Regions from separate parts of the Methylobacterium sp. FW306-05-D genome, predicted to be linked through region 1. Evidence: predicted binding sites of a transcription regulator. Region 1 holds the regulator's gene; each other region holds the start of a gene.
The links. Region 1 encodes PhoB, which activates phosphate uptake and scavenging genes when phosphate is short. Its sites were predicted from a motif close to TGTCATNNANCTGTCAT; they were not measured.

Region 2: AC3WLN_RS23540 (inorganic phosphate transporter) is a predicted target of PhoB. The motif match lies at 2,644-2,660, and genes of this name have one in related genera.
Region 3: ppk2 (polyphosphate kinase 2) is a predicted target of PhoB. The motif match lies at 1,143-1,159, and genes of this name have one in related genera.

Annotation. Positions count from the first base shown of each region.
Region 1 is NZ_JBYSXL010000089.1:7,440-12,525, reverse strand. Features, by position in the region: gene AC3WLN_RS21035 (MFS transporter) at 1-342, shown strand, start outside; gene AC3WLN_RS21030 (SDR family NAD(P)-dependent oxidoreductase) at 465-1,277, shown strand; gene AC3WLN_RS21025 (matrixin family metalloprotease) at 1,365-2,438, shown strand; gene phoB (phosphate regulon transcriptional regulator PhoB) at 2,491-3,195, opposite strand; gene phoU (phosphate signaling complex protein PhoU) at 3,225-3,950, opposite strand; gene pstB (phosphate ABC transporter ATP-binding protein PstB) at 4,052-4,870, opposite strand; gene pstA (phosphate ABC transporter permease PstA) at 4,923-5,086, opposite strand, start outside.
Region 2 is NZ_JBYSXL010000140.1:89-4,558, forward strand. Features, by position in the region: partial or broken gene AC3WLN_RS23535 (NAD-dependent epimerase/dehydratase family protein) at 1-645, opposite strand, end outside; gene AC3WLN_RS23540 (inorganic phosphate transporter) at 744-2,387, opposite strand; gene AC3WLN_RS23545 (GcrA family cell cycle regulator) at 2,721-3,077, shown strand; gene AC3WLN_RS23550 (hypothetical protein) at 3,168-3,767, opposite strand; gene AC3WLN_RS23555 (superoxide dismutase family protein) at 4,100-4,470, shown strand, end outside.
Region 3 is NZ_JBYSXL010000008.1:60,170-65,255, reverse strand. Features, by position in the region: gene AC3WLN_RS05310 (enoyl-CoA hydratase/isomerase family protein) at 1-89, opposite strand, end outside; gene ppk2 (polyphosphate kinase 2) at 186-1,115, opposite strand; gene AC3WLN_RS05300 (hypothetical protein) at 1,303-1,431, shown strand; gene AC3WLN_RS05295 (ABC-F family ATP-binding cassette domain-containing protein) at 1,552-3,177, opposite strand; gene AC3WLN_RS05290 (patatin-like phospholipase family protein) at 3,316-4,509, opposite strand; gene AC3WLN_RS05285 (histidine kinase dimerization/phosphoacceptor domain -containing protein) at 4,924-5,086, shown strand, end outside.

The DNA.
Region 1 (5,086 bases):
TGCGGCCTGACCGCGGTCGCCCTGCTGCCGCCGGGCGCGTCCCACCGCGACATCGCCTGGCGCCTGACCCTGTGCGGCCTCGGCTTCGGGCTGTTCCAGTCGCCCAACAACAAGGTCATCATCACCAGCGCCCCGCGCGAGCGCAGCGGCGGGGCGAGCGGCATGCAGTCCACCGCCCGCCTCACCGGCCAGTCCTTCGGCGCCGCCCTGGTGGCGGTGATCTTCGGCCTGCACCAGGGCGGCGCGCCGGCCGGGCCGGTGGCCGCCACCCTGTGGTGCGCCGTCGGCCTCGCGGGCCTCGGCGCGGTGGCCAGCGTCCTGCGGCGCAGCCCGCGGGGCTGAGCGGCCGCGCCGATCGCACCAGCGCCCGTCCCGCGCGTTGAACCGGACGAAGGCCACCCGTGGCCCGGCCCGCGGGCGGGCACAGGCCGCACGGGGGCCGGGCCCTCACGAAGGACGATCCCATGCATCTCGACCTGTCCGGCAAGCGCGCCCTCGTCAGCGGCTCCACCAGCGGAATCGGCTACGCCATCGCCAAGGCCCTGGGCGAACTCGGAGCGAACGTGGCCATCAACGGGCGCACCCAGGACCGCGTCCGCGACGCCGTCGAGCGCCTGAAGCGCGAGACCAATCACGCCGGCTTCATCGGGGCGCCCGGCGACGTCGCCAATCCGGACGGGGCGGCCCGGGTGGTCGCCGGGCTGCCGGACGTCGACATCCTGGTGAACAACACCGGCATCTTCGAGCCCAAACCCTTCTTCGAGATCCCGGACGAGGACTGGCACCGGTTCTTCGACACCAACGTGATGAGCGGCGTGCGCCTGTCCCGGGCCTACACCCCCGGCATGGTCGAGCGCGGCTGGGGCCGGGTGGTCTTCATCTCCAGCGAATCCGGCGTGAACATCCCGGTGGAAATGGTCCATTACGGGATGACGAAGACGGCCCAGCTCGCGGTGGCCCGGGGCCTCGCCGAGACCGTGGCGGGCAGCGGCGTCACCGTGAACAGCGTGCTGCCCGGCCCGACTCTGTCCGAGGGCGTCGCCGAGTTCATGAAGAGCATGGCCCAGGGGCAGGACGGGGGCGCGGGCGGCGCGGTCGACCTCGACGCGGCCGGCCGGGCCTTCGTCGCCGAGCACCGCCCGACCTCGCTGATCGGCCGCCTCGCCACCGTCGAGGAGGTGGCCAGCATGGTCGCCTACATCTGCAGCCCCGCCGCCAGCGCCACCAGCGGGGCGGCCCTGCGGGTGGATGGCGGCGTGGTGCGCAGCATCCTGTGAGGATGCGCCCCGGGGACGGGAGCGCCGCTTAAGACAATCGTAACGCCTCCCGCCGACCCTGGCCCGCGCGGACGGGAGGGACGGCGAATGGGGGATTATGCGCTGGAGGGACCGCGCTGGGGCGCGGGCGCGGCGGGCACGGGCGGCGGCACCGTCACCTGGGCCTTCGACGGCACGATCCCGCCCTCCTTCGTCGGCATCCTCCAGAGCGCCTTCGCGACCTGGGCGTCCTACGCCAACATCACCTTCCAGCAGGTCGCCTCCACGGCGGCGGCGCAGATCGACTTCACCCTCGCGGGCATCGACGGCCTCGGCAACACGCTCGGCTACGCGAACTACTCCTACAGCGGCCAGCGCATGCAGTCGGCGGCCGTGACCTTCGACAGCGGCGAGGGCTGGCACGCCGCCGGCGCCCGGGTGGTCAGCACCCAGAACGTCGACCTCGCGGTGGTGACCCTGCACGAGATCGGCCACGCCCTCGGCCTCGACCATTACAACGCCAAGCCCGAGGTGATGAACGCGGTCCTGAACCCCTCCGTCACCGCCCTCGGGGCCGGCGACATCGCGGGCATCCAGGCCCTCTACGGCGCACCCGCCGCAGTGACCGCGGCGGTCCCGGCGGCGTCCCTGACGCCCGTCGCGAGCCCCACCGTCACGAGCCCTCCCGTCGCCAGCGCCCCGGCCGAGGGCGCCGTCACGGCGGTGTACCGGTTCTACGACACCCATACGGGCGATCACTTCTACACGACGAGCACGGTCGAGAAGGCGCAGATCCAGCAGACGCTGCCCTGGTTCACCTACGAGGGCACGCCGTGGGCGGCCCCGGCCAAGGGCGCGGGCACCGTCGACGTGTTCCGGTTCTTCGACACCGGCTCGAACGCCCACTTCTTCACCACGAGCGTGTCCGAGCGCGACCAGGTCCTCAAGACCGCGCCGAGCTACAAGTACGAGGGCGTCGCCTTCGAGGCCTACGCGGATGCGGGCGCCCCCGGCGGCCTGACTCTGGAGCGCTTCTACAACACCCAGACCGGCCAGCATCACTTCGCCGGCAGTGCCGAGGAGGCCAACGGCATCAACCACGGCGCCGCCGGCCCGGGCTGGATCGACGAGGGCAAGGGCTTCACCGTGCACCTCCCCACCGACACGATGATTTTCGCCTGAGGGCGGGCTCGGCTGTCCGCCTGGGGGCCGACCCGGCGCGCCGCGGGGGCGCCTACTCGGCCTCGGCCTCGAACATCTCGTCGAAGGAGTAGCCCGAGCCGCGCACGGTGCGGATCGGGTCGCTCTGGCGCGGGCGGTTGAGGGCCTTGCGCAGGCGCCCGACATGGACGTCGACGGTCCGCTCGTCGATGTAGACGTCGTGGCCCCAGACCCCGTCGAGGAGCTGCTCGCGGGAGAACACCCGGCCGGGGCTCTGCATCAGGAACTCGAGGAGCTTGAACTCGGTGGGTCCCAGGTGGATCTCGCGGCCTTCCCGGCGGATGCGGTGGCTGACCCGGTCGAGCTCGATGTCGCCGGCCACCAGCAGGTTGGCCACGTGGGCGGGCTTGGCCCGGCGCAGCAGGGCCCGGACCCGGGCGAGGAGCTCGGGCACCGAGAACGGCTTGACGATGTAGTCGTCCGCCCCCGTGCCGAGGCCGCGGATGCGGTCGCCCTCCTCGCCCCGGGCGGTGAGCATGATCACCGGCAGCCGCTCGGTCTCGCGCCGGGCGCGGATGCGGCGGCAGAGCTCGATGCCCGACAGGGCCGGCAGCATCCAGTCGAGCAGGACGAGGTCGGGAACCTGCTCCTGCAGGCGCAGGTCCGCCTCGTCGCCGCGGGAGGCCGAGTCGACGACGAAGCCCTCGGCCTCGAGGTTGTAGCGGAGGAGGAGGGTCAGGGCCTCCTCGTCCTCGACGATCAGGATACGCGTACTCATCGTGCGCTTTCGATCAGAGCGGCACGGGGTCAGACCGTGCCGGGCATGTCCACGGTGGCGTAGTTGGACGCGTCGTTCTTCGGGCGCTCGCGCTCGGCTAGGAGGTTCTCGCCGGTGACGAGGTAGTGGATCGTCTCGGCGATGTTGGTGGTGTGGTCGCCGATGCGCTCGATGTTCTTGGCCACGAACAGCAGGTGCGTGCAGAACGAGATGTTGCGCGGGTCCTCCATCATGTAGGTCAGGAGTTCGCGGAAGAGCGAGTTGTAGAGCGCGTCGATGGCGTCGTCGCGCTCCCAGACGTCGAGGGCCGCCTTGATGTCGCGGCCGGTATAGGCGTCGAGCACGTCCTTGAGCTGCTCCTGAACCAGGTCGCTCATGTGCTGGACGCCGATGACGATCTTCTGCGGCTGGATCTGGTCGGCGATCGCCACCACGCGCTTGGCGACGTTCTTGGCCAGATCGCCGATGCGCTCGATGTCGTTCGAGACGCGGATCGCCGTCACCGTCTCGCGCAGGTCGATGGCCAGGGGCTGGCGCCGGGCGATGAGCAGGATCGCCCGCTCCTCGATCTCGCGCTGGAGGGTGTCGAGCCGGGCATCGGCGGCGATCACCGCCTGGGCCAGGGCCGAGTCGCGGCGCACCAGGGCCTGTCCGGCCTCGGTCATCATCTTCTCGGCGATGCCGCCCATCTCGGAGATCGAGCGGCGCAGATCCTCGAGGTCGGTGTCGTAGGAGGTGACGATGTGGTCGGGCATGGGTGTGCTCCTCGATCGGGCCTCCGGTCCGGTGCCCGCCCTGATGGTGTCTGGCGCGGGCCGGAACCGGCCCGCACGGGTCGGTTCCGACCTGCCGAGGATCAGCCGAAGCGGCCGGTGATGTAGTCCTGCGTCTGGCGCTTCTCGGGATTCATGAAGATGCGCGTCGTCGGCCCGAACTCCACCAGTTCGCCGAGATACATGAACGCGGTGAACTGCGAGATGCGCGCCGCCTGCTGCATGTTGTGCGTGACGATGACGATCGTGAATTCCGAGCGCAGCTGCTCGATCAGCTCCTCGATGCGGCCGGTGGAGATCGGGTCGAGGGCCGAGGTCGGCTCGTCGAACAGGATCACCTCGGGACGCTGGGCCACGGTGCGGGCGATGCAGAGGCGCTGCTGCTGGCCGCCCGAGAGGCCCATGCCGGACTGCTTGAGCTTGTCCTTCACCTCGTCCCAGAGGGCGGCCTTGCGGAGCGATTCCTCGACGCGCGCGTCGAGGTCGGCCTTGGGCAGCTTCTCGTAGAGGCGCAGGCCGAAGGCGACGTTGTCGTAGATCGACATCGGGAACGGGGTCGGCTTCTGGAACACCATGCCGATGCGCGAGCGCAGCTCGTTGAGGTCGACCTTGGAATCCAGGACGTTCTGGCCGTCGAGGAGGATCTCGCCCTCCGCGCGCTGCTCCGGATACAGGCTGTAGATCCGGTTGAAGGTGCGCAGCAGGGTCGACTTCCCGCAGCCCGACGGGCCGATCAGCGCCGTGACCTGGCGGTCGTGGAAGTTGAGGTTCACCGACTTCAGGCCATGGAAGCTGCCATAGTAGAAGTTCAGGTCCTTCACGGCGATGCGGACCGGAGAGGTCTCGTCGGCCTTGTGGCGTCCGGTGAGCTGCGCGGACGTGATCCCGGGGGCGGCGTTCATCGGTTCAAGATCCTGTGGGTCGGAAGGCGGGGGAGGTGCGGCGCGCCGGAGGTCAGCGCGCGCGCTCGGACTTGATGACGAAGCGGGCCACGATCGACAGGGCGAGGATCGTGACGGTGATCAGCAGGGCGCCGGCCCAGGCCAGCTGCTGCCAGTTCGGGTAGGGCGAGAGGGCGAACTGGTAGATCATCACGGGCAGGTTCGGGATGCCGCCCA
Region 2 (4,470 bases), on a different contig from region 1:
CTCGGCCGCGCCGCCGGCGAAGACCGTGATCGGCTCGCCGGCCAGGATCTTCCGGGTGAACAGGAACAGCGCCATGTCCGGGCGGCCCCAGGGGCCGTAGACGGTGAAGAACCGGAAGGCCGTCGTCGGGATGCCGAACAGGTGGCTGTAGGCATGCATCATCGCCTCGCCCGCGAGCTTGGAGGCGGCGTAGAGAGTCAGCGGCGTCACCGCGGGGTCGGTCTCGCGGAACGGCAGGGCGGTGTTGCCGCCATAGGCCGAGCTCGTGGACGCGAACAGGAGGTGGCGCACCGGATGGGCCCGCACCGCCTCGATGAGATTCGCCGTGCCGACGAGGTTGGCCTCGACGTAGGCGCCGGGATTTTCCAGGCTGTAGCGCACGCCGGCCTGGGCCGCGAGGTGCACGACGATCTCGGGCTCGGCCCGGCCGACCGCCTCCCGCAGGGCGCCCGGCGTCTCCAGGCGGGCCTCGACGGGGGTGAAGGACGGATCTCGCGCGAGCTCGGCGTGGCGCGCCCGCTTCAGGCCGACGTCGTAGTAGTCGCTGAATCCGTCGAAGCCCGTGACGGCATGGCCCTCGGCGAGGAGGCGCCGCGCGAGGTGGTAGCCGATGAAGCCGGCCGTGCCGGTGACGAAGACGCGCATGGGGTTCCTGGCGGCCGGCCGAACCCGGACGAGCCCACCCCCGACCTACACGCAGCGCCGCGCGACCTCAAGAAAGCCGGGATCGCCCGGCCCGCCCGTCAGAACACGTGCCGCAGGATGAAGAACAGGCCGCCCGCCAGGGTGATGGCGGCCGGCAGGGTGAGCACCCAGGCGAGGGCCATGTTGCGCACGGTGGCGACCTGCAGGCCCGAGCCGTTGGCCGCCATGGTGCCGGCGACGCCGCTCGACAGGATGTGGGTGGTGGAGACGGGCAGGCCGTAGAGTTCGGCGAGCCCGATGGTGCCGGCGGCCACCATCTCGGCCGAGGCGCCCTGGGCGTAGGTGAGGTGGGTCTTGCCGATCCGCTCACCCACCGTGACGACGATGCGCTTCCAGCCGACCATGGTGCCGAGGCCCAGCGCCAGGGCGACGCAGACCTTCACCCAGGTGGGGATGTAGCGGGTGCCGTCGTTGAGCAGGCCCTCGTAGGCCTTGAGGGTCTTGCCCTCGGCCTCCGGGAGGCCGGCGCCGGCGGCCGGCAGCAGCCGCACCGCGTCGGCGGCGAGGTACATGTCGTTGCGCAGGTTCGGGGTCGCGGCGGCCGGCACCTGGCGGATCGCGCCGTGTCGCTGCACCGAGGCGGCGATGTCGTCCGAGAGGGCGGCCAGCGCCGCGTAGACGGCGGGGCTGTTCAGCGCCTTCGTGCGCAGGGCCTCGCTGACTTGGCCGCGGGCGGCCGCCGCGTCGGGACGCGGCGCGGTCCCGGCCCGGGCGGCGAACACCGCGCTGGCGTCCTTCGATTGCTGCACGAAGGCCGGGGTCGTGTCGTCCGACATGGTCCGGTTCAGGGCATAGGCGGTGGGGGCGGCGCCGATCAGGATCAGCATGATCAGGCCCATGCCCTTCTGGCCGTCGTTGCCGCCGTGGAAGAACGACACCAGGGTGCAGGTGAGGATGAGGAGGCCGCGGATCCAGAGCGGGGGCGGGGCCTCGCCCCGGGGGGCCTCGTAGAGGTCCCGGCGCTTGACCACCGCCTTCATGGCGAGCAGCAGCAGGGCCGCCAGGACGAAGCCGAGGACGGGCGAGAACAGCAGCCCCTCCAGCACCTTCACCGCCTGCCCCCACTCGACACCGGAGGTGCCCTGGCCCGCGGGCGCCATCAGCTGGTTGGCGAAACCGACGCCGATCACCGAGCCGATGAGCGCGTGGGAGGAGGAGTTCGGCAGGCCGAGCGCCCAGGTGCCGAGGTTCCACAGGATCGCGGCGATCAGCAGCGAGAAGATCATCGCGTAGCCGGCGGCCGAGCCGACCTGCAGGATCAGCTCCACCGGCAGGAGGGTGACGATGGCGTAGGCCACCGCGCCGGAGGACAGCATGACCCCGAGGAAGTTGAAGGCGCCGGACCAGATCACCGCCACCACCGGCGGCAGCGCGTGGGTGTAGATCACCGTCGCCACCGCGTTGGCGGTGTCGTGGAAGCCGTTCACGAACTCGAAGGCCAGGGCGATGAGCAGCGCCAGGGCCAGGAGCGCGAAGGCGCCGATCGCCAGCGGCGTCTCGCCGACCGCGTTCATGTCGTGGATCAGGCTGTATCCGGCATAGGCGAGCCCGCCGAGGAGGACCACCGCGAAGGCGACGAGGCCCGCGACATGGATGCCGCCGTCGAGGTTCGGGCCGGGGCGGCGCCCCGAGCCGGCCTCGGGCGGCGCGGCGCGAAGTCCGGGGGCGATCGCATCGGCCATGGCTCGGCTCCCTCGGCGGGGCGATCGCGCGGGCGGGGTGATCCCGCCGCGACGCCCTGCGCGCTCCGCTGCTATGACGGTCCCGTCACAGGACGATGACAGTGACCGACTCTTCGCCGCGGCCCGGGATGAAACGACGCGCTGCTTCGTGACGGGTCCGGTCCTGTCCGCGACGCCTTGCGCCAGCGGCCGGAAAGCTGTGCGTTGCAACACACACATGCGTCAGCACTTGTTTGCCGAGGGGCAAACCCCAGATATAACAGCATCATGACGCTGTCGCGTCCGGTTCGGCCGCGCTTTCGACCCGCTCAGGGTCCGCAAGTCTCCCCACTCATGTTCGCGGGCCGCCCGCTGAGTCCATGCAGGGGAGAGGCCCTCCCGAAGGCGACGCGCTTCCGATCCGTCAGAATCCGCAGGGCCTTGCCCGCGAAAGCCAGTCCGCGAGTCATCCGATCCATGAACCAGCTTGTCCGCATGTCACAGGTCGGCGAGGCCGATGCCATCGCCGAGCCCTCCGCCGAGCTGCGGGTGCCGTTCGCGCAGTCCGGTGCCTTCGTGTGCAAATTCATCATCGGCGAGCCCAACGACCGCGCCGTCTGCTGCGGCGCCCCGGCGCCGGACGGCAAGAGCTGGTGCGCCTTCCACCGCCGCATCGTGTTCGAGCCCGCCCGGCCGGGCCGCCTGCGCTGATCCACGGCCCCGCGCCCGATCCGACCCGAACCCCGCCGGCACCCCCGGCGGGGTTTTTTCGTGCGCGACGCCCGCAGGCCGTTCGGCCCCTCAGTCCTCGCTCTCCTCCTCGTAGGGGCGGTAGGTGCGCAGGCGCCGGCCGTCGGGGAACTCGATGCTGCGGGACCGCACCACGAGGTAGCCGGCCTCCTGGGCCTGCCGGATCCGGCGCGCCCGGTCGTCCTCGTCGACGAACGGCCCGGTGGAGTCCGGAACGACGCCGTAGCTGTAGCGCATCACCGACGGCCGCGCCGCGTAGGGGGCCGGCCGCTGGGCGACGCGCCGGACGGCCGGGGCCGCGGCCGGCCCGCGCGCGACCGTCCGCACGGCCTGGCGGCGCGGCGCCGAGAAAGACGCCGCCGGGTGCGTGACCCGCACGCGTGCTTCGGTATACCGGCGCGCGGTCCTGGGCGCCCGGACCGCCGCGCGCGTCGGGCGCTTCGCCTCGACGGGGGCCGCCTTGGAGGCCTCGCTGGACGGGTCCGGGGACGCCGCCGGCGCCGGCGCGGGCTTGGTCTCGGCGGCGCTGCGGGCCGGCGGATCGGTCCATGTCCGCCCGGCCGGGGACGATGTCTCCGACAGGGCCAGGGTCGGCAGGGCACCGATCACGAGAGCGAGGAACCCGAGGCGGCGAGGGACGGTGAACGTCATGGGAACCTCCCAACGCGTCTTCAATGCTGCGATCACTGTCGATGCCGGGTCAGGATCTTGAGCCCATCCACCGGGAGAGACTTGGCGAATCAGGGTCGGGCACCGGCCTCGTCAGGCGAAACTTAGCGAAACCTTAAGAGTTCGTCCACGCGCCGCAAGCATCGGCGTGCCGCCGGACACAGGCATTCGCGCCGCCCCCGGGTCGCGCCGTCTGGCCTCGCCGCCCCCGGCATGGGAAAGGTCGCGCATCCCCGGCATTGCCGTGGATCGCCCCGGGACCATCTTCGTTGACGCTCCACAGGCGTACCCGGCGTGGAGAGGAGAGCCATTTCATGAGACGACTTCCGTCGGTCCTCGCCCTCGCGGCGAGCACGGCCTTCGCCGCCCAGACTGCCCTCGCGCAGCCCGCCCCGGCCGCGCCCGCCGAGGCGCCGCCGCCCGCGGCCCCGCAGACCTTCGAGAGCCCGATCCAGAACGGGAAGGGCGAGACCATCGGCAAGATCATGATCCGCGACGGCGCGAGTTCCCTCGTGATGCGCGTGACGATCCAGCCCGGCGGCCTGCCCCCCGGCTGGCACGGCATCCATTTCCACGCTGTGGGCGACTGCTCGGACACCGCGAAGTTCGAGAAATCGAAGGCCCACGTGAATCACGACCAGAGCAAGCACGGCCTGCTGAACCCGGAAGGTCCCGACGAGGGCGA
Region 3 (5,086 bases), on a different contig from region 1:
GCCTGCGGCCGGTTGAGGGTGAGGCGGGCGATGCCGCCCTCGACCGTCAAGAGAAGGTCCTCGGTAGGGGTCTGGTCGGTATCGGTCATGCCGGGTCCCTGGGCGCGCAGGCGCGGAAAGCCTGCGCTAACCCTCTCGCCCATCGGGGCCGGCCGGGGCAAGCGGCCGGCTCGCGTCCCTCCGTCTCAGAACACCGCGGGCACGAACATCTCGGGCGGCACGGGGTGGCGGGTGTAGTCGTCGTGGCGCTCCCGGTCCGGCAGGTGCACGGGCGGATGCTCGACGTCGCCGTAGGGGATCTGCGCGAGGAAGTGGCTGATGCAGTTGAGCCGGGCGCGCTTCTTGTCGACGGCCTCGACCACCCACCACGGTGCCTCCGGGATGTGGGTCCGGGCGAGCATGTCCTCCTTGGCCTTGGTGTAGTCCTCCCAGCGGCGGCGGGACTGCACGTCCATCGGCGAGAGCTTCCACTGCTTCAGGGGATCGTGGATGCGCATATGGAAGCGGAAGGCCTGCTCCTCGTCGGTGATCGAGAACCAGTATTTCAGCACGATGATCCCGGAGCGTGTCAGCATGCGTTCGAATTCGGGAACGGAGCGGAAGAACTCCTCCACCTCGTCGGCCGAGCAGAAGCCCATCACGCGCTCGACGCCGGCGCGGTTGTACCAGGAGCGGTCGAACAGCACGATCTCGCCGCCGGCCGGCAGATGGGCGACGTAGCGCTGGAAATACCATTGCGTGCGCTCGCGCTCGCTCGGGGCGGGCAGCGCCGCGACGCGGCAGACGCGCGGGTTGAGCCGCTGGGTGATGCGCTTGATCACGCCGCCCTTGCCGGCGGAGTCGCGCCCTTCGAAGATCACGACGACGCGCAGCTTGTGGGCCTGGACCCAGTCCTGCAGGCGCACCAACTCGTGCTGGAGGCGGAACAGCTCGCGGAAATAGACCTTGCGGTCGAGGCCGGGCGGACGGGAAGGACGGCCGAGTTCGCCGGCGAGGCGCTCCAGGCGCTCGTCCTCCATCTCGAGCTCGAGCTCCTCGTCGAAGTCGTCGGCGACCTCCCGGCGGATCGCCTCGACCTCCGCTGCCCGTCGCCCGCCGTCCATGTGAAAGTCCATCCCTGCCGCCTTAACGGCCAAGGTTAGATCACGGCTTCATGACAGGCTTGATACGGCGCGGCGGAGCGACCGACCGCCGGAGGGAACGGGGACCGCGTCCCGCGGGTTGAGAGGGAAGCTGCGCCATTTCGTTCGCGGGCCGCGAGTCCGGCCCGCCTGGCGCCCCATACTGCAAGAGGGTCCACCCATGAGCCTGATCGGACGCATCGTCACCAAGCTCCTCGGCAACGAGGACCGTCCCGTGGTCCGCGACGACCGCAACTACGATTCCGGCACGCCGCTCGGCCGCCTCGTGACCAAGATCCTGCGCAAGTAGGAAGTCTGGCGCAGGGAACGGTCCCATCCACCGGTCTCCGCGCGCCGGGCGGCCCAGGCCGCCCGGAACTTCGGTTCCTTCGCGATCCGGGCCCTTCCGGCGCCCGGACGCCCTCGCGGCTCAGGCCGCCCGGCGCTTCGCCTTCTTTTCGCGTCCCTGCCCGGGCGCACGCTGGCCGGCGCGAGTCCGGTCGAGAACGAACTTCGCGTAATCGTCCATGTCCCCGGCGAAGGGCTTGACCGTGTTGTCGGCCGCCAGCCACAGGCGATCCGCCACCAGCTCCATCAGCGAGCGGTCGTGGGTGATGAGGATGACCGCCCCGCCGTAATCGTTCAGCGCGTCGAGGAGTGCCCTCCGGCTGTCGATGTCGAGGTGATTGGTCGGCTCGTCGAGGATGAGCAGGTGCGGCGCCTGCATCGCCACCAGGTTGAGGAGCAGCCGCGCGCGCTCGCCGCCCGACAGGGCGTCCACCGTGGTCTCCTGCTTGTCGAAGGCGAGGCCGAAGCTGGCCAGCTTGGCGCGCCGCGCCGATTCGCTGTCGTCGGGCCGCTCGCGCCGGATGATGGCCAGCGGCGTGTCCTTCGGGTCGAGGGCCTCGATCTGGTGCTGGTGGAACCAGCCGACCTGCACCCGGCCCTCCCGCACCATCCGTCCGTCACGCACCTGGAGCGCACCGGCCGCCATCTTGGCGAAGGTCGACTTGCCGGCCCCGTTGACGCCGAGGAGTCCGATGCGGTCGTCGACGTCGAGGGTCAGGTTGAGGTCGCGCAGCACCGGCGCATCGTCGCCATACGCGATGGTGGCGTTCGTCAGATGCATCAGGGGCGGCGCCAGGGGGCGCTTCGGCGAGGGCAGGTGGAACGGCGCCACGTGTTCTTCGATGGTGGTGGCGATCGGCTCCAGCTTGGCGAGGCGCTTGACGCGGGACTGCGCCTGGGCCGCCTTCGAGGCCTTGGCCTTGAACCGGTCGATGAAGCTCTGGAGATGCGCGCGTTCGGCCTCCTGCTTCTGCTTGGTCGAGGCCTGGAGGCGGGCCTTCTCGGCCCGGCGCTTCTCGAAATCGTCGTAGCCGCCCGCGTAGAGTTCGAGCTTGCCGCCGGCCACGTGCAGGATCGCGTCCACCGAATTGTTCAGGAGCTCGCGGTCGTGGCTGATGATCAGGGCCGAGTGCGGGTAGCGCTTGAGCCGCGCCTCCAGCCAGAGGGCCCCCTCGAGATCCAGGTAGTTGGTGGGCTCGTCCAGCAGAAGCATGTCCGGCTCGGCGAAGAGGGCGGCGGCCAGCGCCACGCGCATGCGCCAGCCGCCGGAGAATTCCGCCATCGGCCGGGTCAGGTCCTCCACCGAGAAACCGAGGCCGGCCAGGATCTCGCCGGCCCGGGCCGGCGCCCGGTCGGCGTCGATCTCGATGAGGCGGGCATAGATCTCGCCCAGGCGCTCGGGCGCGGCGGTCTCGAGCTCGGCGTTCAGGGCCTCGCGCTCCACATCCGCCGCCAGGATCGTGTCGATCAGGCTGACGGGCGTCGCGGGATGCTCCTGGTCGACCGAGGCGACGCGCGCCGTCTTCGGCAGCAGGATGGCACCGCCGTCGGGCTGCAGTTCGCCCAGGATGATCTTGAACAGGGTCGACTTGCCGACGCCGTTGCGGCCGACGAGCCCGACCTTGGAACCCGGCGGTACGGCGACGCTGGCGCGATCGAAGAAGCGCCGGCCCCAGGCGCTGAAGGTGAGGTCTTCGATCTGGATCATGCGGGGGACTCGTCGGGGGCGGACACCGGACGGACCCGGACGCTGACGGGACTCTACCGCACCGCACCATCCGGCGCGAGGGGTGCCCGGCGCAACCGGCCCCCTCGCTCCACGCGTTCCGCCCGACCGGTCGCCGGTCTATTGCGCGGCGACGACCGAGGCCTTGACCAGCGGCGCCACCGGCACGTTCTTCTGCCAGAAGGTGCCGGTGCGGCCCGTCTGGTAGCCGGCCTCGTAGAGGCTGCGCATGTAGCCCGTGTCGAAGCCGCGCGCGGTCGAGGTGTTGGGCGCGGATTCGTCGATATAGGCGAGGTTGAAGCCGATGCCGTTGGCGCGGGTGAAGGCGTAGGTCGAGGCCAGGGTGGCGCGGCTGCGGGCGCGGCTCGCCGTGGTGAACGAGCGCTCGACGATGGAGAGCGTGTTGTTCTGGGCGAGATCGAATTCCGGCTCCAGCCGCCCGTTGATGATGACGTAGATGTCCGACTTGGCGCCCGCCTTGAACCGGCGGTCGCGGAGCAGGAACGATTGCGGGAGGGTGAACACCGGCGTCACCACCGAGCCGTCGACATGCATTTCCTGGAAGGTGCGCTGCGCCGCCTGGACGTCGATGAGCTGGGGCGGGAACACCGCCGGGATGCTGGCCGAGGCGGTGAGCACGTCGGTGAACAGGTCGATCGCCGCGGGCCCGCCGCTGGCGGCGATGGCACCCATGTTCCAGATCACGGCGCGCTGGGCGTCGAGGTTCGTCGTCACCACGAGGAGGCGACGGCCCTTGGCATGCTGGGCGGCGACCGCGGCGAGGAGGTCCGGCGTCACGTAGCGGCGCACGAGGCCGCGCAGCCGTCCGTCGCCGAACAGGCCCGAGCCGAACAGAACGTTGGCGAAGCTCGGCGACTGCACCAGCGTCGAGGCGACGCCGCTGGTGTAGATGTCCTTCAGGACGGCGTCGTATTCCGGACCGACGAAGGCGAAGGGGGCGATCAGCGCACCGGTGGACACGCCGGAGACCAGGGAGAATTCCGGACGCTTGCCGGATTCCGTCCAGCCGTTCAGCAGGCCGGCACCGTAGGCCCCGTCGCCGCCGCCGCCGGACAGGGCGAGGTAGGCGAACGGCACCTTGCTGTTCTCGGGGCGCGCCGACATCTCGGTGAAGGTCTTCTCCGAGGCGTCCGCATAGGCGCGGACGTTCGGATCGAGCCCGGGCAGGACCGCGGCGGCCGCCTCGCTCGCCGTGTAGGGAGTGCGGGGTGTGGTGCCACAGGCCGCGAGCTGGCCGGCGGCGAGCAGGGCGAGGAGCCCCCGAGTCCACCGGAGACGACGCATGTTCGACATGTTCACTGCCAAGATTCCGGAGCCCGACCCCGATGCGACCCTAGCACGGAAACGAGCTTGGCCTTTGCCGTGTTCCGGCTACGCTTCGCGAGGCCTCACCGGTGTGGCATTCGGGCAGCAGGCGGCTCGATCCCGTCCGCTCTCGCGAACGTCTGTGGATCTCGCGGCCGTCGCGTCCGGTTGCAACATCAAATGAACTTCCCGCACGCAGGTCCGTTGGAGCACCATCCTGTGACGGTTGCCCGTCGCATCGATGGTCCGACATCCCGTTTCCCTCGCGAAACCCGCTCTCGCCGACCGATCGCGCCCGCGCGGACCGGCCGCGCCGTCCGCATGGGCCGCCGACGGTCGTGACGATGTCGGCGGCGGCGGGCCGGCCGCGCGGGTCGGTGTAGCGAGGAGGAGGCAGAGGCGATGGAACGAGACGACGCGTGGCACATGACGGACGACCTGATGGTCGAGGACGGCAAGGGCGATCCCTTCGCCGCCGCCATCCGGGCGACCCGGATGCCCATGATCGTCACGGACCCGCGCCGGGCCGACAACCCGATCGTCTTCGTCAACGATGCCTTCCTGC